DNA from 3 places in the Solibacillus sp. iso_87 genome. Region 2 is predicted to be linked to each of the others. Evidence: predicted binding sites of a transcription regulator. Region 2 holds the regulator's gene; each other region holds the start of a gene.
What was found. Region 2 encodes LexA, which represses DNA repair genes until DNA is damaged. Its sites were predicted from a motif close to CGAACATATGTTCG; they were not measured.
Positions count from the first base shown of each region.

Region 1: uvrB (excinuclease ABC subunit UvrB) is a predicted target of LexA. The motif match lies at 2,251-2,264, and genes of this name have one in related genera.
Region 3: recA (recombinase RecA) is a predicted target of LexA. The motif match lies at 2,742-2,755, and genes of this name have one in related genera.

Region 1 is NZ_CM149656.1:824,512-834,858, forward strand. Features, by position in the region: gene AC0VXV_RS04035 (M20 family metallopeptidase) at 1-532, shown strand, start outside; gene AC0VXV_RS04040 (YhjD family protein) at 708-1,061, shown strand; gene AC0VXV_RS04045 (competence protein ComK) at 1,067-1,558, opposite strand; gene AC0VXV_RS04050 (IDEAL domain-containing protein) at 1,746-1,985, shown strand; gene uvrB (excinuclease ABC subunit UvrB) at 2,339-4,321, shown strand; gene uvrA (excinuclease ABC subunit UvrA) at 4,327-7,194, shown strand; gene AC0VXV_RS04065 (DUF4097 family beta strand repeat-containing protein) at 7,281-8,495, shown strand; gene ftsE (cell division ATP-binding protein FtsE) at 9,015-9,701, shown strand; gene ftsX (permease-like cell division protein FtsX) at 9,691-10,347, shown strand, end outside.
Region 2 is NZ_CM149656.1:2,473,918-2,484,264, forward strand. Features, by position in the region: gene AC0VXV_RS12595 (EAL domain-containing protein) at 1-2,181, shown strand, start outside; gene AC0VXV_RS12600 (alpha/beta hydrolase) at 2,205-2,852, opposite strand; gene AC0VXV_RS12605 (DNA helicase) at 2,866-3,429, opposite strand; gene tkt (transketolase) at 3,660-5,654, opposite strand; gene AC0VXV_RS12615 (DUF896 domain-containing protein) at 5,794-6,030, opposite strand; gene AC0VXV_RS12620 (YneB family resolvase-like protein) at 6,095-6,751, opposite strand; gene yneA (cell division suppressor protein YneA) at 6,738-7,085, opposite strand; gene lexA (transcriptional repressor LexA) at 7,247-7,870, shown strand; gene AC0VXV_RS12635 (gamma-glutamyl-gamma-aminobutyrate hydrolase family protein) at 7,954-8,649, opposite strand; gene AC0VXV_RS12640 (5' nucleotidase, NT5C type) at 8,764-9,309, opposite strand; gene AC0VXV_RS12645 (DNA alkylation repair protein) at 9,388-10,095, opposite strand.
Region 3 is NZ_CM149656.1:1,176,687-1,187,033, reverse strand. Features, by position in the region: gene rny (ribonuclease Y) at 1-1,009, opposite strand, end outside; gene recA (recombinase RecA) at 1,590-2,660, opposite strand; gene AC0VXV_RS05760 (competence/damage-inducible protein A) at 2,827-4,086, opposite strand; gene pgsA (CDP-diacylglycerol--glycerol-3-phosphate 3-phosphatidyltransferase) at 4,365-4,943, opposite strand; gene AC0VXV_RS05750 (helix-turn-helix domain-containing protein) at 4,990-5,892, opposite strand; gene AC0VXV_RS05745 (DUF3388 domain-containing protein) at 5,941-6,729, opposite strand; gene AC0VXV_RS05740 (DUF3243 family protein) at 7,247-7,504, opposite strand; gene ymfI (elongation factor P 5-aminopentanone reductase) at 7,552-8,280, opposite strand; gene yfmH (EF-P 5-aminopentanol modification-associated protein YfmH) at 8,277-9,581, opposite strand; gene yfmF (EF-P 5-aminopentanol modification-associated protein YfmF) at 9,585-10,347, opposite strand, start outside.

The sequences.
Region 1 (10,347 bases), 1.6 Mb from region 2:
ATTGAACCGTCTCCTATTTAAAAACTTGCAGCAAGCAGGATTGCCGGCATACAACGGTTCTGAAATGGACTATGCGAAAGAAATGGTTGGTACGCTTACGCCGGATGAAATCGCAGCAGCCAAAAATGAAGTAACGACATTGGCCGGATCTCAATCTTTTGATTTAGAACAAGCATATGTAGATGGTGTATTTTTAAATGAAATTGTACCGTATGAAGTATCCAGCTATACAATGGCGGGTTCGACTGATGTAGCAGATGTAAGCTGGGTTGTACCGACAGGGCAATTTTTTGCTCCTTGCTTCGTATTCGGCACACCACTGCATACGTGGCAGCTTGTATCGCAAGGCAAAACGTCGCTTGCACATAAAGGGCTTTTATATGCAGCAAAAGTGCTGGCTTTAACAGCGGTGGATTTACTTGAAAATCCTGCGTTAATTGAAGAGGCGAAACGCGAGCTCTTGGCGGAAACGAAAGGTGCATACGTCAATCCGATTCCGGCGGGTATTCGTCCGAATGCTCATCAGAAATAAGATAAGTTATAAGTATTTTGTAACTGAAAATAGCCGTGCCCTAGTATTGAAAAGCTAAGGCGCGGCTTTTTTTAGTGAAATTTAAGCTAAGTAATAATTTTCCTCTTGTAAGATTGTAAAAAATATGTGAAAATACATATACGAACAAATGTTCTTGTCAATTGGAGGTATTCGTATGCTGCAAATTCCTTCTAAAACGATTCCGTATTATGAGGCAGGGATTTATTTGCCGTTGCTGTTAATTATTCTTGGAAAGGATTACTCAATAGTGGAGCAAAGTCCGTTCAAATTTAAAAATCCCTATTTGCAATTAATCGATGCTGTACGTATCAAAATAGAGCATGATTTAAAAGAAACGAAGGACTATTTTAAACTTCATCAGATGCGCTTAGTGAGAGGCAAGACGGATGATTTGTTTACCGAGTATCATTTTTACTTTGGAGGAATCATGGAGTGCAGAAGATATTCGAATATTCGCCTTCGTAATCAAAGTGAGTTACTTCTTGCTGAATATTTTAAAAAAAGCTGATGCTCTTATAAGATGGCATTGCGCTGTAAAAGCAGATATTTATAGTACATCGCAGCGCGTACATATTGCTGGTTGAATGATTTCATATTAATATCCAAACTAATCTCAGTATTATCCACAAAAGTTACGAGCGTCTTATCACCATCTTCACTAATATTAATAATAGAATTCAAGGATAACCAAATATTTTGAGGTGAAAACGGCGAAAATAGCGGGAATAAAATGCATGGATCCCCGAAATCATAGGCAACCATTATCGGCAATTTATGTTTATTTTCTCCGAAAAATCGTCTCGCCTGATATTTGCTGGCATCATAGGAACTTCCATGCAGACGACATGTATCGCGAATAATTTTTAGAGGTTTATACGGAGATGTAGATGGGCCGTACTTGTCCAAAATGGCAGTGTGAATTTTACCTCGATGCTGATAGGACCTTAAACAGAAGGTAGAGTTAGAAATAATGTAATTGGATTTTTGTGTTAAATTACTAATCATTTTGTATCCCCTATCTTTCCTACTTTTTTAATCGCTTAAATTTTCACTATACATCTAAACTACTGCATAAATTGCTAAAAATCAACATTATATTTAGAAAATTCTGTTATATGATAATTTTTCAGAATATATTGCAAATTAAATGACTTTTAATTTATAATGGTTAAAAGAGGTCGAGGTGATATCGATGGATAAATATTATTCGTATACAGACTTTTTAAAAGCGGTTAGTCAGCAGTCCACTGAACATCATGCAGAGAAGCTATTGAATGAAATTTATTTAGATTTATTTATTAGTCGGTTGCAGCGGATGCAACGTATTGAACAATTAAAGTTACTTATCGATACATCGTTAGATCAAAAGAACGAACAAGCATTTCACAGCTATACTACAGAGTTAAAAGAGTTATTGGAAACAGTTTCTTAAAGGCCATCCTATTCCAGGTGGCTTTTTTTTATGGGCAAGCAGCAGGTTTCTATTTTTTTTCTAATAAGTGATAGAAAGTTTCTAATAAAATAGTTCTAATAAATTGGTTAGTTTCTAATGAAAAGGATAATTCTTCTAGTAAGTGCTAGAGATTTTCGAATAGCCGGTACCAATCTTCAAATAAGTCACCGAACTTTTCTAATATCCGTCACCAAAATTCTATTAAATCCAGCTCACCTAAAAAAACACAAAACAACACTAAATTCGAATGTACGTTCGCAATTTTATCGTAAATTAAAAACGGGTATGTTAAAATAGAAGATAATATACGCGACAGAAAGGACAATCTGAATATGACAGAAACTTTTACAATCCAGTCCGCCTATCAGCCTGCCGGGGATCAGCCGGAAGCGATTAAACAGCTCATACAAGGGGTTAAAGAAGGCAAGCGTCACCAGACTTTACTTGGGGCGACAGGTACGGGTAAAACATTTACGATTTCCAATGTGATTAAAGAAGTGAATAAGCCGACGCTCGTGATGGCACACAATAAAACACTGGCCGGCCAATTATATAGTGAGTTTAAAGAATTTTTCCCGGACAATGCGGTTGAGTATTTCGTCAGCTATTATGACTATTTCCAGCCGGAAGCGTATGTACCGCAAACCGATACGTACATTGAAAAGGATTCAAGTATTAATGAAGAAATTGATAAATTGCGTCACTCGGCAACGACTGCGTTATTTGAACGGAAAGACGTCATTATTATCGCGTCCGTATCATGTATTTACGGTCTCGGTAATCCGGAAGAATATCGTGAAATGGTCGTTTCCATTCGTACAGGGATGGAAATAGAGCGCAATCAGCTATTGCGGAAACTAGTCGACATTCAATATGAACGTAATGATATTAACTTTACACGGGGTACGTTCCGTGTGCGCGGGGATGTTGTCGAAATTTTCCCGGCATCACGCGATGAACACTGTATCCGTATCGAGTTTTTCGGAGATGAAGTAGATCGGATCCGTGAAGTCGATGCACTGACAGGTGAAATTTTAGGGGACCGTCAGCACGTAGCGATTTTCCCGGCATCCCACTTCGTAACCCGCGAAGAGAAGATGAAAGTTGCCATTGAAAATATCGAAAAAGAGCTGGAGGAGCGCCTTGCCGTCTTACGTTCGGAAGACCGATTACTGGAAGCACAGCGTTTGGAGCAACGGACAAACTATGATTTGGAAATGATGAAGGAAATGGGCTTTTGCTCAGGTATCGAAAACTATTCGCGCCATCTAACATTGCGTGAAGCAGGGGCGACACCGTATACATTACTCGATTATTTCCCAGAAGATTTTTTGCTTGTTGTTGATGAAAGCCATGTTACATTACCGCAAGTACGTGGTATGTATAATGGAGACCAGGCTCGTAAAGGGGTACTGGTCGAACATGGTTTCCGTCTGCCGTCCGCACTGGATAACCGCCCGCTCATGTTTGACGAGTTTCAGTCTAAAGTAAGCCAGGCGATTTATGTGTCGGCAACTCCGGGCCCATATGAATTGGAGCATACACCGGACATGGTGGAGCAGATTATTCGTCCGACAGGGCTGCTTGATCCGACAATTGATATCCGTCCGATTGAAGGGCAGATTGATGATCTGATCGATGAAATCCATGAGCGTATCCGTCGTAATGAACGGACACTCGTCACAACATTAACGAAGAAAATGTCCGAAGATTTATCAAGCTATTTAAAAGAAATGGGCTTGAAAGTCGAATACTTACACTCGGAAATCAAAACACTGGAACGAATCGAAATTATCCGGGAGCTTCGCAAAGGGACATATGATGTGCTGATCGGCATTAACTTATTAAGGGAAGGTCTTGATATTCCTGAAGTATCACTTGTCGCGATTTTGGATGCGGACAAGGAAGGGTTCCTACGTTCGGAACGTTCACTCATTCAAACAATTGGACGTGCTGCGCGTAACTCGAACGGTCATGTCATTATGTATGCCGATAATATGACGGATTCAATGACAAAGGCGATCGGTGAAACGAAGCGCCGTCGTGAAATTCAAATGGCGTACAATGAAGAACATGGTATTACACCGAAAACAATTATTAAAAAGATTCCTGATATTATTCGCGCAACACAAGCTGCGGAAGAGGAAGAAACATATATTACAAAAGTGACAGGCGGCAAAAAGCTGACAAAAAAAGAGCTGGAGAAGCTTGTTGCGACATTGCAAGTTGAAATGAAAGAAGCCGCAAAAGCGCTGGACTTTGAACGCGCGGCTGAATTACGTGACATGATATTTGAATTGAAATCAGAAGGGTGAACAATGTGAAAAATACAGAAATTGTCGTACAAGGTGCACGAGCGCATAATTTAAAAAATATTGATGTCACAATTCCTCGCGATAAAATTGTCGTTGTGACAGGGCTTTCAGGTTCCGGTAAATCTTCATTGGCATTCGATACGATTTATGCGGAGGGGCAGCGTCGTTATGTTGAATCATTGTCTGCATATGCAAGACAATTTTTAGGTCAGATGGACAAGCCGGATGTCGATACAATTGAAGGGCTGTCACCGGCCATTTCGATTGACCAAAAGACGACGAGCCGTAACCCGCGCTCGACTGTCGGAACAGTAACGGAAATTTACGATTATTTGCGACTGCTTTTTGCGCGTATCGGAAAACCTTACTGCCCGACACATGGGATTGAAATTACATCACAGACGGTTGAACAAATGGTCGACCGCCTAATGGATTATCCGGATCGCACGAAAATGCAGCTGCTTGCTCCTGTTATTGAAGGGAAAAAAGGAACGCATGTAAAACTGCTTGAAGACTTGAAAAAACAAGGCTTTGTGCGTATCCGTGTAAACGGGGAACTGCGTGATCTCGATGACAATATCGAGCTGGATAAAAATAAAAAACACACGATTGAAGTAGTCGTAGACCGTGTTGTCGTAAAAGAGGGCAATGAAACGCGATTAAGTGATTCCCTCGAAGCAGCGCTTAGAATTGCGGATGGCCGAGTTCTAGTAGATGTTATCGATCATGAGGAGCTATTATTCAGTGAGCATCATGCATGTCCGCTTTGTGGCTTTTCGATTGGTGAACTTGAACCGCGCATGTTTTCATTCAACAGTCCATTTGGGGCTTGCCCTACATGTGACGGGTTGGGAAGTAAGGCAAAGGCCGATATTGACTTAGTCATTCACAACTGGGATTTAACGTTGCTTGAAAGTGCGATTGCACCATGGGAATCCGTATCATCCAACTATTACCCGCAGCTATTGGCATCGGTATGCAAGCACTACAATATTCCAATGGATGTGCCGGTGAAAGATATTCCCAAGGAAAAAATGGACAAAATTTTATACGGTTCAGGAAAAGAGAAAATTCTATTCGAATATACGAATGATTATGGCAGTATGCATAAGAAAAATATCGAATTTGAAGGCGTCATCGCGAATATCGAGCGCCGCTTTACAGATTCCTCATCGGATTATGTACGAGAATCGATGCAAAAATACATGACTGAACAGCCTTGTGCTACTTGTAAAGGGCATCGACTGAAAAAGGAAACCCTGGCAGTAAAAATTAAAGACCAGAACATTTCGGAAGCGACACGCCACTCCATTCAGGAAATGTATGAGTTCTTTAGTTCAGTAGAATTAACGGAAAAAGAACGCCAGATTGCGAATTTAATTATTCGTGAAGTTATTGAACGACTGAAGTTCTTATTGGACGTAGGTTTAAATTACTTAACACTTGCACGGTCTGCTGGAACATTATCCGGCGGGGAAGCACAGCGTATTCGACTGGCAACACAGATCGGTTCCCGCTTAACAGGTGTCCTTTATATTTTGGACGAGCCGTCAATCGGGCTGCATCAGCGTGATAATGACCGGTTAATTAATACACTTGTAAATATGCGTGACCTCGGTAATACATTAATTATTGTAGAGCATGATGAAGATACAATGATGGCAGCGGATCATTTAATCGATATCGGACCAGGTGCTGGTGTACACGGCGGTCAAGTTATCGCGCAAGGGACACCAAAGCAAGTAATGAAAAACAATGAGTCGATTACCGGCCAATATTTAAGTGGAAAGAAATTTATTCCGCTTCCGCTTGAACGCCGTAAATCAGATGGCCGGAAAATAAAAATTAAAGGCGCTTCTGAAAATAACTTGAAAAATGTCAGTGTCGATATTCCATTAGGTCAGTTCATCGCCGTTACAGGTGTGTCAGGTTCCGGTAAATCGACACTGATAAATGAGATCTTATATAAGTCACTTGCATCAAAATTGAACCGCGCAAAAGTGAAGCCAGGCAAGCATAAAACAATAGAAGGTTTAGAACAGCTGGAGAAAGTAATCGATGTGGACCAATCGCCAATCGGCCGTACTCCGCGTTCAAACCCGGCAACGTATATTGGCGTATTCGATGATATTCGTGATGTTTTTGCAATGACGAATGAAGCGAAAGTGCGTGGCTATAAAAAAGGGCGTTTTTCGTTCAACGTAAAAGGCGGACGTTGTGAAGCTTGCCGCGGGGATGGCATTATTAAAATCGAAATGCATTTCTTGCCGGATGTTTATGTGCCGTGTGAAGTTTGTCACGGGAAGCGATATAACCGTGAAACACTGGAAGTAAAATATAAAGATAAAAATATTTCGGATATTTTGGAGATGACGGTAGAAGATGCGTTGGAGTTTTTCGGGAACTTGCCAAAAATCCAGCGTAAACTGCAAACGATTGTCGATGTCGGTCTTGGCTATGTGAAGCTTGGTCAGCCGGCGACAACATTATCTGGCGGTGAAGCACAACGTGTAAAATTGGCGTCGGAATTGCATCGTCGTTCAACCGGCAAATCATTTTATATTTTGGATGAGCCAACGACCGGTTTGCATGCAGATGATATTTCCCGTTTATTGATTGTACTGCAGCGCTTAGTTGAGAACGGGGAGACCGTGCTTGTTATTGAGCATAATCTCGATGTTATCAAAACTGCCGACCATATTATTGATTTAGGTCCTGAAGGCGGCGAAGGTGGGGGTACAATTTTAGCGACAGGTACTCCGGAGAAAATAGCCGAAGTGGAAGAAAGCTATACTGGACGTTACTTAAAACCGATTCTGGAACGTGACCGTGAACGTATGGAATCAAGAATTAAAGAAGCGCAAAATAAATAGATTGAAAAACTAAGAGCGCAAACGAAACTTTTCGTCCTCCCTCCTCGTATAATAACTATATACGAAGCAGAGGGAGGAATTTTTTTATGCAAGAAGAACGTAAACGCATTTTGAAATTAGTTGAAAGCGGTACAATTACGGCAGAAGAGGCGATTGTATTACTGGAAAAATTGTCGTCGGAAAAGGAATCCACTCCATCACAAGCAGCACCAGTCGAACAACCGGTTTTTGAAGAAAAGTTTGAGGAAGCGCCGCATAAGGCAGAACCAATTTATGAAGAGCAAAAAGAAAAACGCAAAACAACAGGATTTGAAGATATTTTCGGCAAGTCATTTAACGATAAAGAATTCAATAAAAAAATGGACGAGTTTATGGGTGATATTAAGCAGGATTTATCGCAATTTAGCACACGCATGACAGGATTAGTCGGTGCGGCTTTATCAAAGTTTAAAGAGCTTGATATTGATACACCGTTCGGAGAAAAAGTGGAATTCACTAAAACGTATGCTTACCCTGTAGCTGATGTTAAAGGGGTAGAGCTGGAAATCGCCAATGGTAAAGTCGATATCGTACGTGCTACGGATGATTTAGTTACTGTAAATGTGACAGGGAAAACACCGTTAAAAGGTACTGAAGAAGAAACGATTGCACAGGCAACGGAAAACATGTCGAAGCTGACAAATGAAAAATTGTTTATCCAGTCAACAAATAAATTTGCGCAAGTGAAAGTACAAGTAGCTATTCCAGAAAAACATTATGATGTAGTCATTGCAAAATTATTAACAGGTAGCGTTTCAATCGAACACGTTGATGCAAAGCTGGTAAAAGCACGTACACATAACGGCGTAATCCGTCTGGAAAATGCAACATTTGATCATGCAGAACTGCAAACGAGCAATGGTGCAGTAGAAGCCCGACATATTAAAGGGAAAGATTTGGAAATCGGCACAGCGAATGGACGTATTTACGTTGATGGCGAATTAAATGAAGTCGAAGCTGAATCGATGAATGGACATGTTGTCATTACAACAACGAGTGCGGAAGCGCATAAAATCAAGGCACGTGCACTAGCAGGTTCAGTGGAAATTTATGTTCCGAAAACAGTCGCACTGGACGGCCAGGTTTACTCAAACTTCGGAAAAGCAGATATCGGTTTAAGTGATGTCCTTGTTACAGAAGAAGAGGAGCAATTCCTATCAAAATCAGTCCGTTTCACAAAAGAACTGGAAGGTGCGAAACTCCTGAAATTAGTAGGGGAATCTCGTACAGGTACAGTGTTGGTACGTTATACACTGCAATAGGCCGTAGTGTTTTAGATACAATTTACCAGGGTTCGGTAAACGCGAAGCCACATCAAACTACTTTATAAAATATCAGGCAGCCATCTTCTCACAAAGAATTTGGATGCCTTTTATTTTGTTTTCCGCCAAATCTCCAATTAAAAGTCACAAACTGCCTCATTCCACCATGGAAAAATAATCTTTCTAAAAAACCCCCTAAAAATAACATAATAACCCAAATGCTGAGAAGGGTTTTCAATGAAAACGTCGAATAATTAAAAATAGTGTAGAGTATTTTATTATATTAAGAACATTTCATACTTTAACAAATACATTACGAAAACCAAAAAATAAGTGTATTTCCATGAAAATTCTGCGACAATTGAATTTTTGTAATGTTGTCATGGCGGTGCAGAGAGCTTGAAAATGAGGCGGGGCTTACATTGAAAAGAAAATGTAATAAAATTTGAGCCTGAAGATGCTATAATGGGTAAGACTAAAATTTAAAATACTAGATATTGAGCTTAGGTGGTTTCGTGAATGATTGAAATGAATAATGTAGTGAAGAAGTATCCTAATGGGGTCGTCGCCGCAAACGGGATTACGGTTCATATAAAAAAGGGTGAATTTGTTTATATAGTTGGCCCGAGTGGAGCAGGTAAATCGACATTCATTAAGTTGATGTACCGTGAAGAAAAACCGACTTCCGGCGATGTCATCATTAATGGCATTAATTTGAGAACGCTAAAAAATAATCGCGTACCTCATTTACGCCGTCATCTTGGTGTTGTCTTCCAAGACTTTAAATTATTGCCGCGCTTAACTGTATATGAAAATGTAGCGTTCGCGATGGAAGTAATTGAAGAACAGCCAAGTGTCATCCGTAAACGGGTAATGGAAGTACTCGAACTGGTGGGATTAAAGCATAAAGTGCGAATGCTGCCGAATGAGCTGTCAGGTGGAGAACAGCAACGTGTCGCAATTGCCCGCTCGATTGTGAACCGTCCGAAAGTAATGATTGCGGACGAGCCTACAGGAAATTTAGACCCGGAAACTTCGTGGGAAATTATGAATATTTTTGAGGAAATCAATCGCCAGGGTACAACGATTTTAATGGCAACACATAACCGTGAAATTGTAAATACTGTGCGTAAAAGAGTTATTGCCATTGAAGGCGGAATGATCGTCCGTGATGAGTACGGAGGTGACTACGGCTATGAAAACTAGAACAATTGCCCGTCATTTCCGTGAGAGTTTTAAATCATTAGGCCGTAACAGCTGGATGACACTCGCTTCAATCAGTGCTGTAACGGTCACATTATTATTGGTCGGTGTATTTGCTGCGATTATGATGAATTTAAACAAAGTTGCTTCCGATTTGGAAAACGATGTTGAAATTCGTGTCATGATCGATATTATTCCAGAAGCGGAAGAAGCAAAACTGGCGGAAGAACAGCTTCTTGACGAGATTCATAATATGCCGGATGTCGAGGAAGTTACATATTCTTCAAAAGAACAAGAATTAAGTAAGTTAATCAAAGATTTTGGTGATGAATTAAGTTTATTCGAACAGAATAACCCGTTATACAATGTGCTGTACGTTAAAGCTGTCGATCCTTTGAAAACAGCTGATGTCGCAAAGCAGATTGATAGCTTAGACAATACTTTTGAAGTAAAATATGGCGAGGGTAAAGTAGAAAAACTATTTAACTTCTTAGAAATCGCTCGTAATGTTGGACTCGTATTAATTTTAGGACTGCTGTTTACAGCGATGTTCTTAATCTCTAATACAATTCGCATTACGATTATTGCACGTAAAGATGAAATAGAAATTATGAAGCTTGTAGGGGCTACAAATTCTTTCGTCCGCATT
Region 2 (10,347 bases):
ACCATTGATCAATTTATACCCCTATCAAAAGACCGCTTATTTAATTGGCTAAAAACCTTAAGTAACCAGCTTTCGAAAGGATCGCTCATCATTGATATAAATGATGAAAATTTACCTATTTTACATGCTAATCCACACTTTTTAAAATTTACATCATTTGAAATGAATGAATTGCTTCATCAAAATATCAATATTTTGAATGGACACAGAACGAATGCAACATCTATTGAAGAATTGAATTTACATTTAAAATCAAGTGTAGCAAAGAAATTTACGATTTTGCATTATACGAAAGAAGGATCCGCTTTTTGGAACTCGATTACACTGCATCCGATTCGAAATGAAGACAATGTAATTCAGTATATTTTATTAACTTGCGAAGATACAACGGAAGCAGAGTTAAATAAAATGGTTTATAAATTGGAGCATGAAGTTTATGAAGCGATTGATCATGAAGATAATCTGGAGTCAATTTTAAATTTAATTACCGAGAAGATAGAACTTTTCTATATTCGCGATGTGTATTGTGCCATCCACATTTTTGATGAAAAATGTGAAATTAAATCGTTAGGTACACATTCATTGCCATTGGAAATTATTAGAGAACTAAATATATTAGAAATTACTCCTAATACTAGCCTGAATTCGAACGCAGTTTATTTAAAGGACTTTGCTCCAAAAGATCATCGTTTAGATCTTTATAAACATTGGCAACTTAATTTTATCCATGGTTCATGGACAAAGCCTATTTTAACTCCTCAAAATGAAGTAAGCGGCATTTTGACCCTGTTCAACCAGGATGCAACAGAGCTAAAGCAAATTGATATTAATTACTTAAACCGATTGGCCTTGCTGATCCAATTAGCCATTAAATATGCTGAACAGAAAATTGAGCTTAGCAGACTTGCTTTTTTTGATGTTGAAACAAATTTACCAAACCTCCATTATTTCAAATCTGAATTATCAGAATGGATTAATGTCGGCAACTCGGGATTAGTCGCAATTCTACATCCTTCAGAATTTAATAAGGTCGTTGATTTATACGGAAGAAACGCCGGAGCCGATTTACTCCGTCAAGTGGCAGATCGAATGCAAATATATTTTCCGGAAAGTGATTCACTAATTTCACGTTTTTCAAATTCGCTCATTTTCGGAAAAGTTGACGAAAATGATTGTTTCCTTGCCTATAATAAGCATCTTGAATCGATCACACAATTGCCTTTTATAATCGATGGTAAAGAAATCTATATTACATTAAAAATCGGTTATACAGTATTTAATCAGTCGATGACAGTCGAACAAAGCATTCACCAGGCTGATATCGCCTTATCCAATGCACAGAAGCGGACTGGGACGAGCTATGCTGTATATGAAGATAATAGTACAAAACAATTGACGGAAGAAATGGATATCCTCAATCAATTGGCTTATGGGCTTCAACATGAAGAATTTGAAGTTTATTTGCAGCCTAAGATTAACTTCCAGACAATTGAAGTAGAAGGTTTTGAAGCACTATCTCGTTGGAATTCGAGCAAACTTGGTTTTATTTCACCAGTAAAATATATCCCGATCGCTGAACAAACCGGAAAAATTAAAGCGATTGATTTACTGAATTTTAAACAGATCCTTGTCTGGCTTCAAAATCGAATAAATGAGAATAAAAAGATTTTACCGATTGCGCTCAATATTTCGCCGGACCATTTTTACGATCCGAATTTCCTGCAAAATATAAGAGATATATTTTATCAATATAATGTCCCGCCGTATTATATAAAGCTGGAAGTAACGGAAAGTATTGAATTGGTGGACTTTAAAAAAGCAAAAGAGATTTTAAATCAACTAAGACTTATGGGCATTGAATGTTCGATCGACGATTTTGGAATCGGCTTTTCTTCATTAAGTTATTTGCCCCAGTTGCCCTTTTCTGAAATCAAAATTGACCGCAGCTTTGTCAGCGCAATGAATGAACCTGGGATGTATGCAATCGTTCAAACGATCATCCAATTGGCGAAAAATATTCAAATGCGTCCCATTGCCGAAGGAATTGAAACAGAAGAACAACTTGCAATGCTTCAACAACTTGGCTGTCCTGCCGGTCAAGGCTATTACTTCTATAAACCGATGTCTATTACCGAAGCAGAACAATTGCTGGACACGAAAAAAACAGCTGACGGGAAGTAAATCACCTTCCGTCAGCTGTTTTCTTAGTTAATAGTGTTCGGTAAATCTTTTGATATGAATGCGATTAAATCGTGTAGATTTTGCTCGCTCACTCCATGGCCTACCGGATAAGTTCTGAATGTTACGTCCGTGTCATAGTCGTTGAAAAAACGAACGGCATGCTCTGCCCATTCAATCGGAAAATCATAATCATATTCCCCGTGAGAAATAAAGATTTTAGATTTATCCATCGTTTTTTTACTATATTCAAGCGCAGCGAATTCCGGTAAATAACCGCTTAATGCTGCTGTTCCACGAATGGCATTGCCCATCACCATTGCAAGTGACTGTGCCATCGCTGCCCCTTGGTTGAAGCCAACAACATATATTTGCTGTTCATCCAAATTGAATTCCCAAATGGCTTCTTTAATAAATAATTCAATACCTTTCAGCACTTTATCAAAGATGGCACGATTCGGCTTACCCTCTTCTTCAAATGTATAAAATGCATAGCCGGGACGATGTTTAATCGGCCCTTGCAAACTAAAAATATGACAATTTGTTGAAAATGAATCAACAAGTTGCAGTAAATCGTTTTCATCGCTCCCTAATCCATGCAGTAAGAAAATCGCCGGTTGCTTATCTGCATCTACTTTAGGTGCTTTGTGTAAATAAATAAATGGTGTGTTCATTTTATATCTCCTTTTAAGAAAGCGTCATTTTATTGACAAGCTGGTCCGTGTAATAAGCCATATAGCCATCTAGCAATTTGATTGTTTCCTCGATATCGCCTTCTGTTAAAATATTTGCATTTTTAGCACAAGCAACTGCCAAAAAATCAATTCGGTATGCATGCTCTACCGATGCATACGCATAATCGTATATCACATCTTCATCTTCTATCTTTAATGCTTCATATTGCTGATGGAAAGCTTTCTTATAATCATCCATTTTCTCTCCGACACTGTTGCGAATTTGCATTTGCTGTGCCATTAATTCATTTTCGATATAAGAAACGCTTGGCACTTTTCCTGAACTGAATGTTTCCCGAACAAGATCTGTCCATGCAATTTTATTTTCCACATAATACGCAATATTTAACATTAATCGATCATAAAAATCAGTCGTTGATGTGGAGGAAGCTCTTTTTTCATCAATATTTTTTTGAAGCATTGTTTGGAATTTTTCAAGGTCCGCTTTATTCGATAGGAAATAAAGTGTCTGTTCGATATATGTAGTAATTTCTTTTTGCTTATTTTCTGCTGTCATTATTCATCCACATCCTTCATCTGATACTTCCATATTGCTTTATTATCGTACCATTCCTTCAGTAAAATCGCACGTTATCCAATTATTTGTATGGGCATATTGTATCTGAATTTGCTCTTTTTGCCAAAGCTTTTTTCTTATCGTCTAAACAATTAGCCAGGCTTCCGATTGATTTAGAAATGAAAAAATGCCACTTGCCATAGTAGACAAGTGACATTTTGAGCTTCGAATTAAAGTGCTTTTACTTTCGCAACTACATTTTCTACTGTGAAGCCGTATTCTTTTAACACAATTTTCTCTGGAGCCGATGCACCAAATTTATCGATTGCCAATACATCGCCTTCAAAGCCAACATATTTATGCCAGCCAAGTGATGCACCCATCTCAATTGCTAAACGCTTCGTCACAGCTTTTGGTAATACAGATTCTTTGTATTCCTTCGACTGTTTTTCAAAGCGGTCCATTGATGGCATTGATACAACAGATGCGTCAATTCCTTCTGCAAGCAATGCTTTTTTCGCTTCTACCGCCAAGCCAACTTCAGAACCAGTTGCAATTAACAGTGCATCCGGAGTTTCTTTAGCTGAAGCTGAAACAACATATGCGCCTTTTTCAACACCTTCGTATACTGTCTCTGTTGCAACATCCAATACCGGCAAGTTTTGACGAGATAATACTAATACAGTTGGCGTTGATTTGCTCTCAACAGCTAATTTCCATGCAGCTACAGATTCATTTGCATCTGCAGGACGGATCACTGAAAGATTCGGCATTGCACGTAATGATGCTAAATGCTCGACTGGCTCATGTGTAGGACCATCTTCCCCTACTGCAATTGAGTCATGTGTAAACACGTATGTTACAGGTAATCCCATTAATGCAGATAAACGAATTGCTGGGCGTACATAGTCGGAGAATACAAAGAAAGTACCGCCAAATACGTTTAAGCCTCCATGTAATGCCATACCGTTCAGCGCAGCACCCATAGCAAATTCACGAACACCAAACCAAATATTACGGCCTTCCGGAGTTTCAGCAAAGAAATCGCCAGCGCCTTTAATTGTTGTTTTGTTTGAGCCTGCTAAGTCAGCAGAACCTCCGAAGAATGATGGAGTAGTTTTAGCAATTGCATTGATTGCATCACCAGATGATGAACGAGTAGCTACTGCAGTACCTGCTTCATATACAGGTAATTCAGATGCAAAGTTCTCTGGTAATTTGTTTTCCATTGCGTTTACAAACTGTGCAGCCAGTTCTGGATATTCGTTTTTGTAGCTTTCGAATAATTCATTCCATGCTGTTTCTGCTTGTACACCTTGTACTTCACTTGCAGCTTTAAATGTATCATATACTTCAGTTGGAATGAAGAATGGCTCATGTTCCCAAGCGTATGCAGCTTTTGTTAAAGTAACTTCATCAAGTCCTAAAGGAGCACCATGTGAATCTGCTTTACCGGATTTGTTAGGAGAACCAAAACCGATAACAGTTTTCACTTCGATTACAGTTGGGCCGCCAGTATTTTGTTTCGCTTTTTCAATAGCTGAATTAATTTCCACGATATCTGTACCGTCTGCAACTTTTAAATAGTTCCAGCCGTATGATTCAAAACGTTTTTGGATGTTTTCCGAGAATGACTTTTCTAAATCACCATCAAGTGAAATGTCATTTGAATCATATAGGACAATTAATTTATCCAGTTTTAAGTGACCTGCAAGAGAAATCGCTTCTGCAGCAACACCTTCCATTAAATCTCCGTCACCGCATAGTGCAAATGTATAGTGGTCTACAATGTCTTTACCTGGCTTGTTGTATGTTGCTGCCAAGTGACGTTCAGCCATAGCCATACCTACTGACATTGCAATACCTTGTCCTAATGGACCAGTTGTCGCTTCTACACCAACTGTATGACCATATTCAGGATGTCCCGGTGTTTTTGAATTCCATTGACGGAAGTTTTTGATCTCTTCCATCTCTAATCCGTAGCCACCTAGATGCAATAAACTATATAAAAGCATGGAACCATGTCCAGCTGATAATACAAAACGGTCACGATTATACCAATTAGGATTTTGTGGGTTATGGCGTAAATGCTTCGTCCACAATGTATAGGCCATAGGTGCAGCACCCATTGGTAAACCCGGGTGACCTGAATTTGCTTTTTCAATTGCGTCGATTGATAGTGTACGGATTGCGTTAATTGCTAACTGATCCATCTGTTGTGTCATTATGTGACATCCTTTCCTCGTACGATATTTATACATTTTATAGTGTAGACAAATTTTCACAAGAAAACAATAATTTCTAAAAACGTCCCATAAAATATGTCATACTTTATATGAAATGTGACATATTAATGAAAAGTTGTTAGTTTAAGAATTTCTTCTGTGATTTAATTTGTTTTAATTTTTCAGGTGTCACATCATTGCCTTCTTCATCAATTACTTTCACATGCTCGATTGTATCGCGCATTGTAGTACGGAAAGTATCTAAATATTCTTTGCGCAGTGCTGTACGTTCCTTCGCCTGCTCTTCCGTCAATTTACCTTCTCTCGCTAATTTAGAAAGCTCATTAATACGAGCTAATTTTTCTTTTGATAACATTTGAATCTCACCTTTCTTCCTACCTACTACAAAGGTATAAAAAAAACGACTTGAAAACAAGTGTTTACTCTTCAAGTCGCTCCATATATTCAATATACCTTCTATGTACGGTCGCTTTACTGATAGAAATGCCCAAGCCCGACATAGTCGTAGCAATTTCCGCAAATGTTAAACCTTTCTGGCGAAGCTGAACAATTTCTTCGACAGGCACTTCTTTTCGTTCACGCCCTTCAATATTGCCACGGTTTTTTAAATTATTTTGCGGCTGGTATCCATTTTCTACAGCACGGCGCATTCCCCGGCGGATTTTTGCATTATGCATACGACGCTGATACTCTTCCACAATCGCCAAAATTTCTAGCAGCATTGTATCCATTTCATTTAATACGACAGGACCTGCATCATTCAATGTATATACTGTCGCTTCATATTTTTGCAGTAGGTGAAGCACTGCCATCCGGGCATTCCCTCGCCCTAAACGGGTCTCATCCTGTACAAATAATGCTTTTATGCCGCACTCTTTCATACAGTCAAGCATGTCGAGCAATCCGTCTCGATCAACATCATATCCACTATGCTGATCCATGAAAATCTCCACATCTTTATAGCCGAATGATTTTGCGTATTTTATCAGCTCCTCCTGCTGACGGGCTAGTGATGTTTCTTGTGTATTTTTATCCGTACTGACACGGCAATAAATTACTGCTTTAGTTTTTATCATTGTTCCCTCTCGCTACTTTAATCGATTGCATATCGGAGGATTCATTCAGCTGGGCAATGTATTGTGAATCTTTTTCTACAGGTACAACCAATACTTGTCCTAAAACAACTTTTTCATCCAGCATTCCGTTTTCCTTTTTTACTTCATTGATCCAATCATGCTTAGCCATTTTACCACCATATTGTTCTGCCAACGACCATAAAGTATCGCCATGCTCTATGCTTACGTGTTCGTATAATTCAATATTATCGTCCTGCATCATGAATAAAGCAATCATAAGTACAGAAAATAGTAGAAACATTGATGTGAAGCCATTTAATTTAATTCTTTTCATTAGAAAAACCCTCTTTCGAATGTATGTTCGGAATATTTGTTCTCATAATAATACGAACATATGTTTTTGTCAACCGTTTTTTTCGAACTTATGTTTGCATTCATGTTCGCATACTGCTATACTTACTTTAAGAAAAATAGCATGATAAAGAGGTGAGTTAGTTGACACAAAAAATTTCAAAGCGGCAGCAAGCTATTCTAACTTTTATAAAAGAGGAAGTTCGTGCTAAAGGCTATCCGCCATCAGTTCGCGAAATTGGAGAAGCGGTTGGTTTAGCTTCCAGTTCAACTGTCCACGGGCATTTAGCTCGTTTAGAAAGTAAAGGGCTTATCCGCCGTGATCCTACAAAGCCGCGTGCCATTGAAATATTGGACCAGGAAGAGATGAACATCGCGAAACAAGGTGTCATTCATGTTCCGTTGATCGGTAAAGTTACAGCTGGTCTGCCTATTTCAGCAATCGAGGATATTCAGGAATATTTCCCGTTGCCGGATGCTTACGGTTCACCGGAAGAGGAATTGTTTATGCTTGAAATTATGGGAGAATCCATGATTGAAGCCGGTATTTTAAATGGGGATTATGTTATCGTTAAAAAAACGTCTACTGCGAACAATGGAGAGATTGTCGTAGCAATGACGGAAGACGATGAAGCGACTGTCAAGCGCTTTTACAAAGAAAAAACTCATTTCCGTCTACAGCCTGAGAATAGCTCGATGGAGCCAATCATTGTCGACCAAGTTTCTATCTTAGGTAAAGTAGTCGGCCTCTATCGAAATATCCATTAATCATAAGCTTGCCATTCTAATAGAATCGGCAAGTTTTTTATTTTCAAAATAAAAAGCCCAGCCGTGAACGACTGAGCCTTTCATTATTTATTGCATGCTTCTACAAAACTATTAAATAAGCGCTGTGCATAAACATCCCCGTTCGGAGCCAATTCTTCCGGATGCCATTGCACCGCGACACAATATGGATGCGATTCATGTTCAATCCCTTCAATAATGCCGTCCTTAGCAATAGCCGAAACTACGAGCCCTTCTCCGAGCTTTCCAACCGATTGATGATGAAATGTATTTACACGGAATGAGTCATCTTTAAAAATCTCTTTAAATTTAGGTGTCTTTACTTCAACGGTATGTGCCAATTCCCCACGCTTTGAAGGTTGTTTATGTAAAATTGTATTTTCTACTTGTGAGGGTATATCCTGAATGATCGTTCCCCCAAATGCGACATTCATAATCTGTTGTCCGCGGCAAATACCGAGAACAGGCATTTGTCTTTTATAGGCTTCATTCACTAATAAAAGATCGCTGTCATCACGTTTTCGTACAACACTTCCGATATGACGGTGCGGTTCTTCATTAAACAACAATGGATCTATATCCGCTCCACCAATTAATACGAGGCCATCAATTAGATTTAATAATGCATCTACGTTTTCTTCTGTAGCATTGGGTATACAGATTGGAATACCTCCCGCTTGTTCAATCGAAGTTAAGTATGCGTTGTTAATATCCAATTTCTTGTCAAAATCATACATTGTAAATCCAATAATCGGTTTCATTCTTTTTATCCCCTTATTATTTATAGATAATTCCAATAATTTAAATTATACTATTTCGTTACACTAAATGACTACAAAAATAAAAAGGATTGCATAATCGCAACCCTTTAATCCTTAAACCGTTTCCATTTGTTTTATAAAATACCGTTTAATTTCTTTCCAGTTATGAACACGCATGAAACCTTCTTCTGACCGATTGTACGGCATCGAATACAATATGCCTGTTCCTTTAAATGCTGCGAGTTGGCGTGGGCTGTCATCAATTAAATAATCGGTATGTATTACCGCTTTATTTCCGCAAAACACAATGTTCTGTGTTTTAATAAAGGGTAAATGCTCCATCAACCAATCGTATTTTGCTGTAAATGATCCCGGTACATCCATTGCAGCTGTCGCAATAAAAATTTCATAATGCTCCTGCAGTTCTTGAATGACTTCTATTGCATCTTCATCCAGTACTTTTAAATCTCTGAAATAGTCTGGCTCATTTAATAAAGCAAATAATTTTTTCGCATCTTCTCGAGGCAAATCACGCTGTGTCGTCAGAAGAAACTCTTCATCTGTATAATTTGTTCCGAAATTCTCGTTATATGTAACACGTAATTTCGAATAAAAGTCAGCTAGCACCTGGTCCATATCGATAGCAATACTTTTTTTCATGTAATAAGCCTCCTTGAAATTTCCTAATTTTAGTTTATACAATTATATTGTGAAAAAACAAGGTATAAATCTTTACAATTAACAACGTACATATTTACGTTTAAAACCGATTCGCCCTTTTTCCACCTGTTTTTCAATTTCCGCATAAGCATGAAGCAGACCCGGTTTTTTTCCTTCCCGTTTCGTTTCAATTGGTCCGATTTCATTAGCAATTTGCACTGCCTCATCATGTAAAGGTTTAAATGAAACACCGACTGTCATAACAAAATTGTTCATAGCCACTTGTGTACGCTGCGGTGCTTGACGAATATTTTGTTTTACATACTCAAGCATATCCATTAACTTTTCCTTTGAAAATTCCTCATCTCTACGATTTCCGAGAAGCCAGCAGTAACAATGCCACCCTGCCGACATTTTCAGGTCCTCACTACTGGCAATCCATTTATCGCTTACTTCTTGCGCAATATCGGATTCCGACAATGTCACCGCAACAACATAATCGGAAATCATATAGAAATAGGCTTGCTCGATCCAGCGGTCATAATCTTCCTCGGTCATTGCTTTCGGATCCGCAATAATTCCTGCAAAATACATAGCATCATAGTTGCCTGTAGCATAGAGCTGTTCAGCCAGTTCCTGATCTATTTTTATTTGTTTTACGAACGGTTTCATCGAGCCAATCGTTACACCGAACACCGGCTCCTTTGCCCCATTGGACATATAAATCTTTTTTGTCCGTTCTTTTCCAAGTGCTTCTAATTCTTGCATCATTGTATCGAGTTTCATAATTTCCTCCTTCTATATTATTAAAATTATTTGTCTCTTACTATTATATGATTTAATCGCCCGTCATAACTAGCATTCTTTCCAATAATCGGCTTACTAGTTATAATTTTCATTTTAAACAGTTACGGCAAATATACGGCGACAAACACTCAAGCTTCATTGTCCTTTTATTGTTACCCGCACTTTGAAATTTAATAAAAAATTGGCAATTTATTTAACCGAATAATAAAACAACCTCTGAACAGAATAATC
Region 3 (10,347 bases), 1.3 Mb from region 2:
AGTGTTTCAATACATTTTGACCATAGCTTGTACGGTATTTCATACGACCAAGAATTTTCATTAAATCCGGATGCAGATTATGAATACCTACTTCAAATGTTGTTTGCTCCCCTGTTTCGCGGATCTGCTCATCCACTTCACGGCGAGATTTTTCAACCATTTCTTCAATTCGTGCCGGGTGAATACGACCATCTTGAACTAGTTTTTCCAATGCAAGACGAGCTGTTTCACGGCGGATCGGATCAAAGCCGGATAAAATAACAGCTTCAGGTGTATCATCAATAATTAAATCGATACCTGTAAGTGTTTCTAATGTACGGATGTTACGGCCTTCACGACCAATGATACGGCCTTTCATCTCATCATTCGGCAGATTTACAACGGACACAGTTGTTTCTGCAACATGGTCAGCTGCAAAGCGTTGTAATGCAAGTGATAAAATTTCTCGAGCCTTTTTGTCCGATTCTTCTTTTGCACGCAATTCCGATTCTTTTGTCATTACAGCGATATCTGTAGAAAGTTCGTTTTCAACTTCCTTCAAGATAACCTCTTTCGCTTCTTCGCGCGTCAGAGCTGCAATGCGCTCAAGCTCAGTCTTTTGACTTGCAACAAGTTGTTCTACTTTGCTTTCCATCTGTTCAATATGCTGTTGTCTGCTAGCCAGAGCTTCTTCCTTACGCTCTAAGCTTATCTCTCTTTTGTTCAGAGTATCATCTTTGCGGTCAAGGTTTTCTTCTCTTTGCAATAAACGGTTCTCTTGTTTCTGAAGCTCTCCACGACGGTCACGAATGTCATTTTCCGCTTCAGTTCGAAATTTGTGAGTTTCATCCTTTGCTTCAAGCAGTGCTTCCTTTTTAAGTGCATCTGCTTCACGTTTCGCGTCTTCCACGATTTGTTCGGCAACATGCTTTGCACCAGTCACTTTTGATTCATTCACGTTTTTCATGTAGAAATAGATAACAGCGACACCGACAGCGAATCCTAGCAAAGCAGGGAGTATCATTTCCATAATATCGTTTCCCTCCTATGCCTATATATGTCTGATGTTCTCTTAGTCGGCTAAATATATCTGAATTGTTCAAACATACCGCCTATTCATTTCAAAATTTAGAAATTATACATTTTAATTGTATAGTTCAAAATAAGGTATGTCAAGAATAGCCATGGTTTAAGGGGTTTTTTATATTTTTTGGGGTTGGGCTGCGAAAGTAGAAGATTTCGGTCGGAAAGTGGAACTGTCAAGGTGGAATGGAGGATTTTTCCGGCTTAATGTGGAATGCTCTGGGTTTAGTGGAAATTCCCTCAAGATATGTAGAACATTTCTCCCCTTATGTAGAACAAGTGACTCTGTAAGTAGAACACTCCTCCTTTATCTGCCGGCTTCCCAGGGAAAGTAGATCTATTCAGCTTAAAGTGGAAAGCTCTACACTTAAAGTAGAATCCCCCGCACGATATATGGAACGTTTCACCCCAAATGTAGAATCAGGGACCCCAGAAGTAGAACGCTCATTTCCGTCTATTCCGTAACTGCCTTCCCGTACAAAAACAAACAAAAACCCAAGCAAACTACTTCGCTTGGGTCTGTAACATTATTCTTTTTCGTCTTCGAATAATTCTAGTTCATCCAGTTCTTCTTCGTCAGTTGTATCGTTGGCGCCGATTGTGTAGCCTAGTTCGCCGATACCGAAATGTTGACGGATTTTTTCTGTTACTTCTTCTTTGATCGCAGGGTTTTCTTTGAAGAATTGTTTTACATTTTCACGACCTTGGCCAATTCGTTCGCTGTTGTAAGAATACCAAGAACCGCTCTTCTGGATGATGTCCAGTTCTGCACCGATGTCGACGATTTCGCCTTCTTTTGAAATCCCTTCACCGTACATAATATCAACTTCCGCTGTACGGAATGGTGGTGCTACTTTATTTTTTACGACTTTGATTTTTGTTTTGTTACCGATAATTTCCGTACCTTGCTTAATCGCTTCACCGCGACGTACTTCTAAACGGATAGAAGAGTAGAATTTAAGGGCACGTCCACCTGTTGTTGTTTCCGGGTTACCGAACATAACACCGATTTTTTCACGAACTTGGTTGATGAAAATAGCAAGCGTATTCGATTTGTTAATAACACCTGATAATTTACGTAATGCCTGTGACATTAAACGTGCTTGGAGACCCATGTGCGAGTCACCCATTTCGCCTTCGATCTCTGCTTTTGGCACTAATGCTGCTACAGAGTCGATTACGATAATATCGATCGCGCCAGAACGTACTAATGCTTCCGCGATTTCAAGTGCTTGTTCACCTGTATCCGGCTGTGATAATAATAATTCGTCAATGTTAACGCCTAATTTTTGTGCGTATACTGGGTCAAGTGCGTGCTCAGCATCGATAAATGCTGCTGTACCGCCGTTAGCCTGTATTTCTGCGATGGCATGTAATGTAACTGTTGTTTTACCAGATGATTCTGGTCCGTAAACTTCTACAATACGTCCGCGCGGGTAACCGCCTATACCTAGTGCTGCATCAATTGCGATAGAGCCTGATGAAGTAGTATCGATTTTGTTGTTCGAGTTCTCACCCAACTTCATAACAGAACCTTTACCGAATTGTTTTTCTATTTGTTTTAACGCCATATCTAATGCTGCTTTACGATCGCTCAAACTATTTCCTCCTTAAGAAAAAGCTTTATTTAACTTATGTCTCTATTATACTTGCTAATGAGATAACATTCAAGAAAAAAGCGAACATATTTTCGCTTTTCCTTTGAATGTTTCTAAATGCCTTTATATCAATAACCAAACCGTATTTTTCAAAAGAAACTGACAACTAAATCAGCTTTTTGTAACCTTGATTCGCTAATTCTCTCATTAAATAGCTGAACGTAAACTTCACCGCGCGGATCCGGTTTGTATTTCTTGAACCGGTTAATTGCAGTCGATACGTTAATGGCTCTGTGTCACCAATTTTAATACCAACCCAGATAGATCCCGCAGGCTGTCCGTCATGATCCCCCGGTCCTGCTGCACCCGTCAGTCCGACACCGATATCTGTACCGAACTTTTCACGGACTTGTGTCGCCATTGCCGTAGCACATTCACTGCTGACGATTCCGTATTCATCAAGCAGTTCACCGGAAATACCGAGGTGCTTGATTTTCGCTTCTTTCGTATACGTTACGACACCGCCGATTAATGCGGATCCGACACCCGGAACTTCTGCCAGCTCCGACTGGAACAGACCGGCCGTTAAACTTTCGGCAGCGGAAACAGTCAATTCATTTTCAAGAAGCATTTGCACAAGCTTGAAGCCTAATGATTCATCATTTACCCCGTAATAGTATTCTCCGACAATATCGAGAATTTCACGTTTCTTCAATTCAATTAGACGGAAAGCCTGTGGTTCATTTTGAGCTTTTGCGGTAATGCGCAAAGTTACTTCACCATCTGAAGCAAGTGGGGCAACGGTTGGATTCGTCTGTTCATCCAAAATGTTCTGTATGCGGGTTTCCAGGTCTGCTTCGCCGATACCGTAAAAACGAAGTACATGCGATAAAATTACCCCGCCGTCATGTAGAAGTGCCGCCAATTTTGGCTTCGTTTCATATTGGAACATCGGCTCGAGTTCTTTTGGTGGACCCGGCAGTAAAATATAAATACGGTCATTTTCCTCTAAAAACATTCCCGGTGCCATCCCGTGCTGGTTCAGCAAAACATCACAGCCATCCAGTACAAGCGCCTGTTTCCGGTTGTTTTCCGTCATTGGTCGTCTTTGCTTCGAGAAGAACTCTTCAATTGCAAACAGCGCCGTTTCATCAAACACTAATGTACGATTCAAATGTTTCGCAATCGCTTCCTTCGTTAAATCATCCTTCGTCGGACCTAAACCACCTGAGAAGATAATAATGTCCGCTCGCTGTTCCGCAATTTTGATTGCCTCCAAAAGCCGCGCCTCGTTATCTCCCACAACTGTATGATAATAAACATTAATGCCAAGTTCCGAAAGCTGGCTCGAAATAAATTTCGCATTCGTGTTGGCGATTTGCCCTAATAATAATTCCGATCCTACCGCTATAATTTCTGCATTCATTCCTAAAACCCCCTATAGATCAATTTCGCCTTGGCGTAATTGAGTCCAGATTTTTTGAGAATACGCTCTAGCGTATACTCAAAAGTACCTTTAGAAAATCTGTGACATCTGCCAGAGGCTTTTCTTACAGCAGTTGTGTTGGCAACTGCTGTAAAAATAAAGAAAAACTAGATTAGAAAAACATTCCTCGCATTCACGAGTCTTGTTCTATCTTTTATGGATACTTATTACTATTACCTATCCTAAAAGAAATTCTAACCTAGTTTTAGAAATTTTATTTATTTTGAATCCAATAATGCACGACGGTTTAAATAGAAATAATCCCATCCAGACCATACTGTAAAGAATAATGCTACATAAAGCATAATCATATCAAAAGGTATGCCAACTAATGTAAAAATCGTATTGTGTAAAATTAATGCAGAAATCGCCACGATTTGGGCCCAAGTTTTAATTTTACCAAGCTGGTTTGCCGCTACGACTTCCCCTTGTCCTGCTAAAATCAGTCGAAGTCCCGTTACCGCGAATTCACGCGAAATAATGATAATGACAATCCATGCAGGTGCCAGGTCGATTTCCACCAATAAAATAAAGGCAGCAGAAACGAGCAGCTTGTCTGCAAGCGGGTCCAGAAACTTTCCTAAGTTCGTCACTAAATTATATTTGCGGGCATAGTAGCCATCTACCCAGTCCGTTGCCGAAGCGAAAATAAATATCAGTGCCCCCACAAAGTAGTTCACTTGCATTTCCGCGCCAAACAGCGTCATATTGCCCCAACCAAAATCAAACATCATTACAATCACAAATAGTGGGATCAATAAAATGCGCGAGACTGTAATCTTATTTGGAATGTTCATTTGCTAACACCTTTCGTCTAAAGAAAAGAGCCATCTATTTAGATGACTACTCTCCTTGTCCTTCATTCACTAATTTTAAAATCACGTTTTGAGAAACCATATCTTGTGCGTAAGCTAATTCTACATCATTTACGTAAACTTTTGCCACTTTTGAGTTTCCTAAGCGAATACGTGCATAACCGTTTGCCGTTGAATCATGTTCTACTACTTCTCCAGCTTTATAGACACGTGCATTTACTTGCTCTTGGCGGTTTTCATTACGAATACCAACCCATGTATCACCTGCTACTTCAACACGAATCTTCAAACTGTCTGTTCCTGATACTTCAAATGTTGAATCTTCGCCTTGTACAACACCTTCACTGACTGTTTGCGCTGCTACCGGCTCTTCTGTGACAGGTTCTTCAGGTTCAACGGTTTCTTCAGCATCTACTTCTGTGTTTTCTTCGTTGTCTTCAACAGGTTTTGTTGGTGTTGAATTTGGATTTTGTTCGTATTCGATCGGTTTATTGTCTTCTTCTACTACATCTGGCACACTGCCCGTTTTTTGGATGTATAGAGTTGTAATTACAATAATAATGACAATCGCAAACAATGCGACGATCAATTTCGGCATTGCTTCCATCATCTTATTGCTCGATGTCGCTTTCATATTGCGGCGACTCGGACTTTGTGTGAATGATTGGGCGACCTCTTCTTTTTGCATTTCCGGAATATCTTTTCGATACTCAGTTAATACTTCATCCGCATCCAGTCCGACTGCTTCGGCATACTGCTTGATGAAGGCACGTACATAGAAAGAACCAGGCATAATTGTATAGTTGCCTTCTTCGATTCCTATTAGATAACGTTTTTGGATTTTAGTGATATTTTGTAAATCATCTAAACTATAACCTCTAGCTAATCTCGCTTCCTTCAAGCGAGCTCCTAGTTCCGTCAAAAAAAACACCTACTTTTAATATATTCAAATAAAGTTGGCACTAAGCCCTCTTATTTACTAAAAATCAAACCCGCCAAAATGGTCTGTACTCGATAACATATTATTCTTTTCGATAATTTCATATGTTATTTCTTCATCCGGCTCATGGCGCAATTCGATAATATAGTCAAAATCTTCTATTTTATATGATGAATGCTGTACGAACAGATCTGGATGCTCAATGACTTTAATCGTCGGCATACCCATGATTTCCCGAACTAACTGCTGGTGGCGTTCATCCGTCGAGCGACGTGTTACGGCACCGTCCAATATAAAAATATTATTCCCATTAAACTCATCGCCCATTAACGTATTCCGGACGGTTTGTTTAATCATAGTAGAAGAAATGAAAATCCATTTTTTATTCGCGCACACACTTGCAGCAACGATTGATTCTGTTTTTCCTACACGCGGCATTCCACGGATCCCAATTAATTTATGCCCTTCCTTTTTAAATAATTCGGCCATAAAATCAACTAAAATTCCTAATTCGTCACGTACGAACCGGAATGTATTTTTTTCATCCGCATCTTTCGGTATATAATGCCCATGCCGAACAGCCAATCGATCACGCAGTTTTGGCTCACGAAATCTTGTAACATTTATATTTTCCATTGTTGAGACGATTGAAATAAAACGCTGGATAGATTCTTCGTTCTCTGTAGATAACAGCATTCCTCGATGCTCCTCATCCACACCGTTAATCGAGACAATATTAACGCGAAGCATTCCTAACAGCGATGCAATATCTCCTAATAAACCTGGTCGATTCACTTGAATTTCATATTCAAAATACCATTCGCCCATTTTGTATCTGTCCCCTCATAATAGAAACGTATTTATTTCTTACAAGTTCCATCATAGCGGATTTTCTACCTATTGAAAAGTTAGAAAGCCACGTTTTTGTTAGTTTTCTTGAAATAATTTTTGAAAAACGCGTTCTAGAAGTATCAATGTTGGACAATCGTGCATTTACAGTTGGAGATTGGTACTATTAGAAAATGATGCAAGGAATTTTTGTTTATAAGAAGGGGAATTTATTAGACTTTCTCATTAAGTTATTCGTCAATATCTATGGAATAATCGCCACTTTTTATGTAGGTTAATTTATTCACCACTTCTATAGAGATATTCGTCAGTTTTGACCATTTAATCGTCAACGCAACGGGCTTATTCGCCATTTTATAGTGATTAATCGACAATCATGAGTATTTAATCGTCAATTCCATATTTAATCGCCAATTCAGAGCTCATTCGCCACTTTCGTATACATAAAAAAATGCCGCTCACTAATGCAGCGAGTGACATTTTTTCGTAAAACTAATTAGTGTGTTGCTTTATTTTGAACGAGCTTCATAATACAGCTTGCAATCGCTTGCTTTTCGTCCTTTTCGGCAACAGACCATAAGTCAGATAACACGCGCTCTTGCTCATTTTGTGGGTCAACGTTTTTCGCAAGATACTCGCCAATCTGAACTGCGGCTTTCTCAATCATTTTATTAGGCATGCCGCTTTCTTTTGCATCGGATACTTGTTTACCTAAGAAGCTTGTCCACTGTTCCCAGTTTTGTAAAATTCCCATTTGCTTTCCCTCCTCTCGCACAAATAGTATGTGCGGATATCGGGAAATTATATGTACCAGCCACCATTAACTCGAATTATTTGTCCTGTTACATAATCAGCGCGTCCGCTCAAATAAAAAGCCGCCATATTGGCAATATCGAGCGCTTCGCCAAATGATTGCAAAGGAATTTGGCTTTCGATCACTTCGCGTTCCTCGGCATCGAACTTTGCGTTCATCTTCGTATTAATAATTCCAGGTGCAATCGCGTTAACTCGAATGCCGCTAAACGCCGCTTCCTGAGAGTATGCTTTCACGAAGCTGTGCTGTGCGCCTTTTACAGCTGAGTAGGCAACTTCGCCTGCTGCTCCGACGTCTCCCCAGATCGAACCAATTACAAGCACATAGCTGACTTTGTTCGCTCGTAATTTGCCTGCGAGCAGTGCCGTCGTCCGCATCGGATTTTGTACATGGACGTGCCAAAGTTTCGTCATTTCCTCGGCTGGTGTGTTTTCCAGTAAATCATAAAATGCATGGCCGTTCGCAAAAACGATCGCCTGCAATGAATAAATTTGGGCGGCAATTTGCTCCGCCCCGGTGTCACTGCTGAAATCTGCTTTTACCGGGATAAACTCCTGATCCCGAAAGTTCTCGGTAAACACTTGAAGCATACTGTCAATGACAGTATGCCCAGTATGATAATGCAGATAGAGTGACCAGCCATCCTGTGCTAACTGCTGGCAAATTGCTTGCCCAATCGTACCTGAAGCACCGCAAACTAATGCAAACTTCTTCATTTTCGATCGCGCCCGCTAACCGGCATGATCGTAAACACCGTTTGCTGTTCTTCGCCTTGAATCGTTGCGAATGCTTTTTCGATATCTTCGACTGTAATTGTTTCAAGCACCGGTACAACATCAAACAAGTTCATGTCGTTGAACTTGTAACGTGTAAACTGGTTGGCGATAAATTCGATGGAATTTAGTGCACGCAGGAAGAAACCGATTTTTTTACGTTTAATACGTTCTACATCTTCAGAAGTGAATAAGTTTCCTTGCTCTGTTTCTGCCAGCTTTTCTTTAATCAATTTGGCAAGCTGTTCCGGCTGCTCTGAATCCGAGCCGATCAGTGCAAATCCATAGCCGTTTTCCAATGAGAAATCATAGCCGTATGACTCGTCAATTAAGCCGTTTTCATACACATCTGTATAGAACGATGAAGCGCGGCCAAATAAGCATTCAACGCCGATTTGTACAGCAAGTTCATGCTTCAGCATTTCTTCGCCGCTTAAATCAACCTGCTTCGCCTTTAATCCGACATACACTTTTGGCTTTTGAACATCCATATGAAGCACGCGCTCTTTTTCCGCCACATTTGATGGTTCTTCATCAAACAGACGCTTCAAATCAGTCGGCTCCTGGAACGTCTTTTTGTTTTGGTTGTTTTCAATAAATGCCATCATTTCAACAGGGTCTACTGCACCGATTACGAACAATAGCATGTTTGATGGGTGGTAGAACGTATTGTAGCACGTATACAGATGCTCGGCTGTAATTCCGTCAATTGAATCGATCGTGCCGGCAATATCAATTTTCACCGGGTGGTTGTGGTACATATTTTCAATCGCACCAAAATATAAACGCCAATCCGGCTGATCATCGTACATTGTAATTTCCTGCCCGATGATGCCTTTTTCTTTATTTACCGTTTCTTCCGTGAAGTACGGCTCCTGTACGAAATTCAGTAATGTTTCCGTACTTTTATAAATATGGTCCGTTGCAGAGAACAGGTACGCTGTGCGGGTGAATGATGTGAACGCATTCGCCTGCGCGCCTACTTCACTGAACTGTTGGAATACATCCCCGTCTTCTTTTTCGAACATTTTATGCTCTAAAAAATGTGCAATCCCATCAGGAACAGTAATCGGCTCTGTTTCTCCGATTGGTACGAATGTACGGTCAATCGAACCATACTTCGTTGTGAATGTCACAAATGTTTTTGAAAAGCCTTTTTTCGGCAAAATGTATACGTCTAATCCATTGTTTAGCTGCTTGTAATATAATGTTTCATCTAATTGCTGGAATTCAATTGTTTCCATGGATTACTCCCCCTTACCGCATAAGAAATACGTTGCTTCTAATTTAATATCCTGTGCCACTTTTTGCACATCTTCTTTTGACACAGATTGCCAGCGTGCAGTCCACGTATCCATAGTAAACGGTTCGTCTAATACTTTGTATTGGTCAAAAATTTCGATTTGGCCACGAGGTGAATCCAATGCTTCTTTTAACTGGTTAATGAGCATCGCTTTCGTTTGCGCCAATTCCAAATCGGTAATTTCACCGTTTTGCATCACTTTTAACTGTTCGGCAATTAATTTGCGTGCCTTTTCTTCATTTGCCGGCTCAATACCTGACACCACAAACAGTAACCCGTATTGTGAAGAATAAGAGCTTGATGCATAATAAGCTAAACTTTCTTTTTCACGGACATTCATAAACAGTTTTGAGTGGGCATATCCGCCAAAAATACCGTTGAAAATTTGCATGATTGGGAAATCTTCATCGCCAAATCGTACTGGTGTCGAGTAGCCGATATGCAGTTTCCCTTGTTTCATTTCCTGCGTTTCTTTCGTGTACGGTTCAATGTTTGCTGGAGTTGTTTCTTCTTGTGTTTTTGGTAGCGCATTACGTTCAGCAAATGCGAATGCTGCTTTTAACTTTTCTGCCATTTCTTCTACATTAATATCACCGACAACGTAAATATCAATGACATCATTTGCTAGCATATCTTCATATGTTTTTGTCAATGATTGTGGTGTAATTGCTTTTACGGCTTCAATATTACCGTTTGCAGAAAATGAT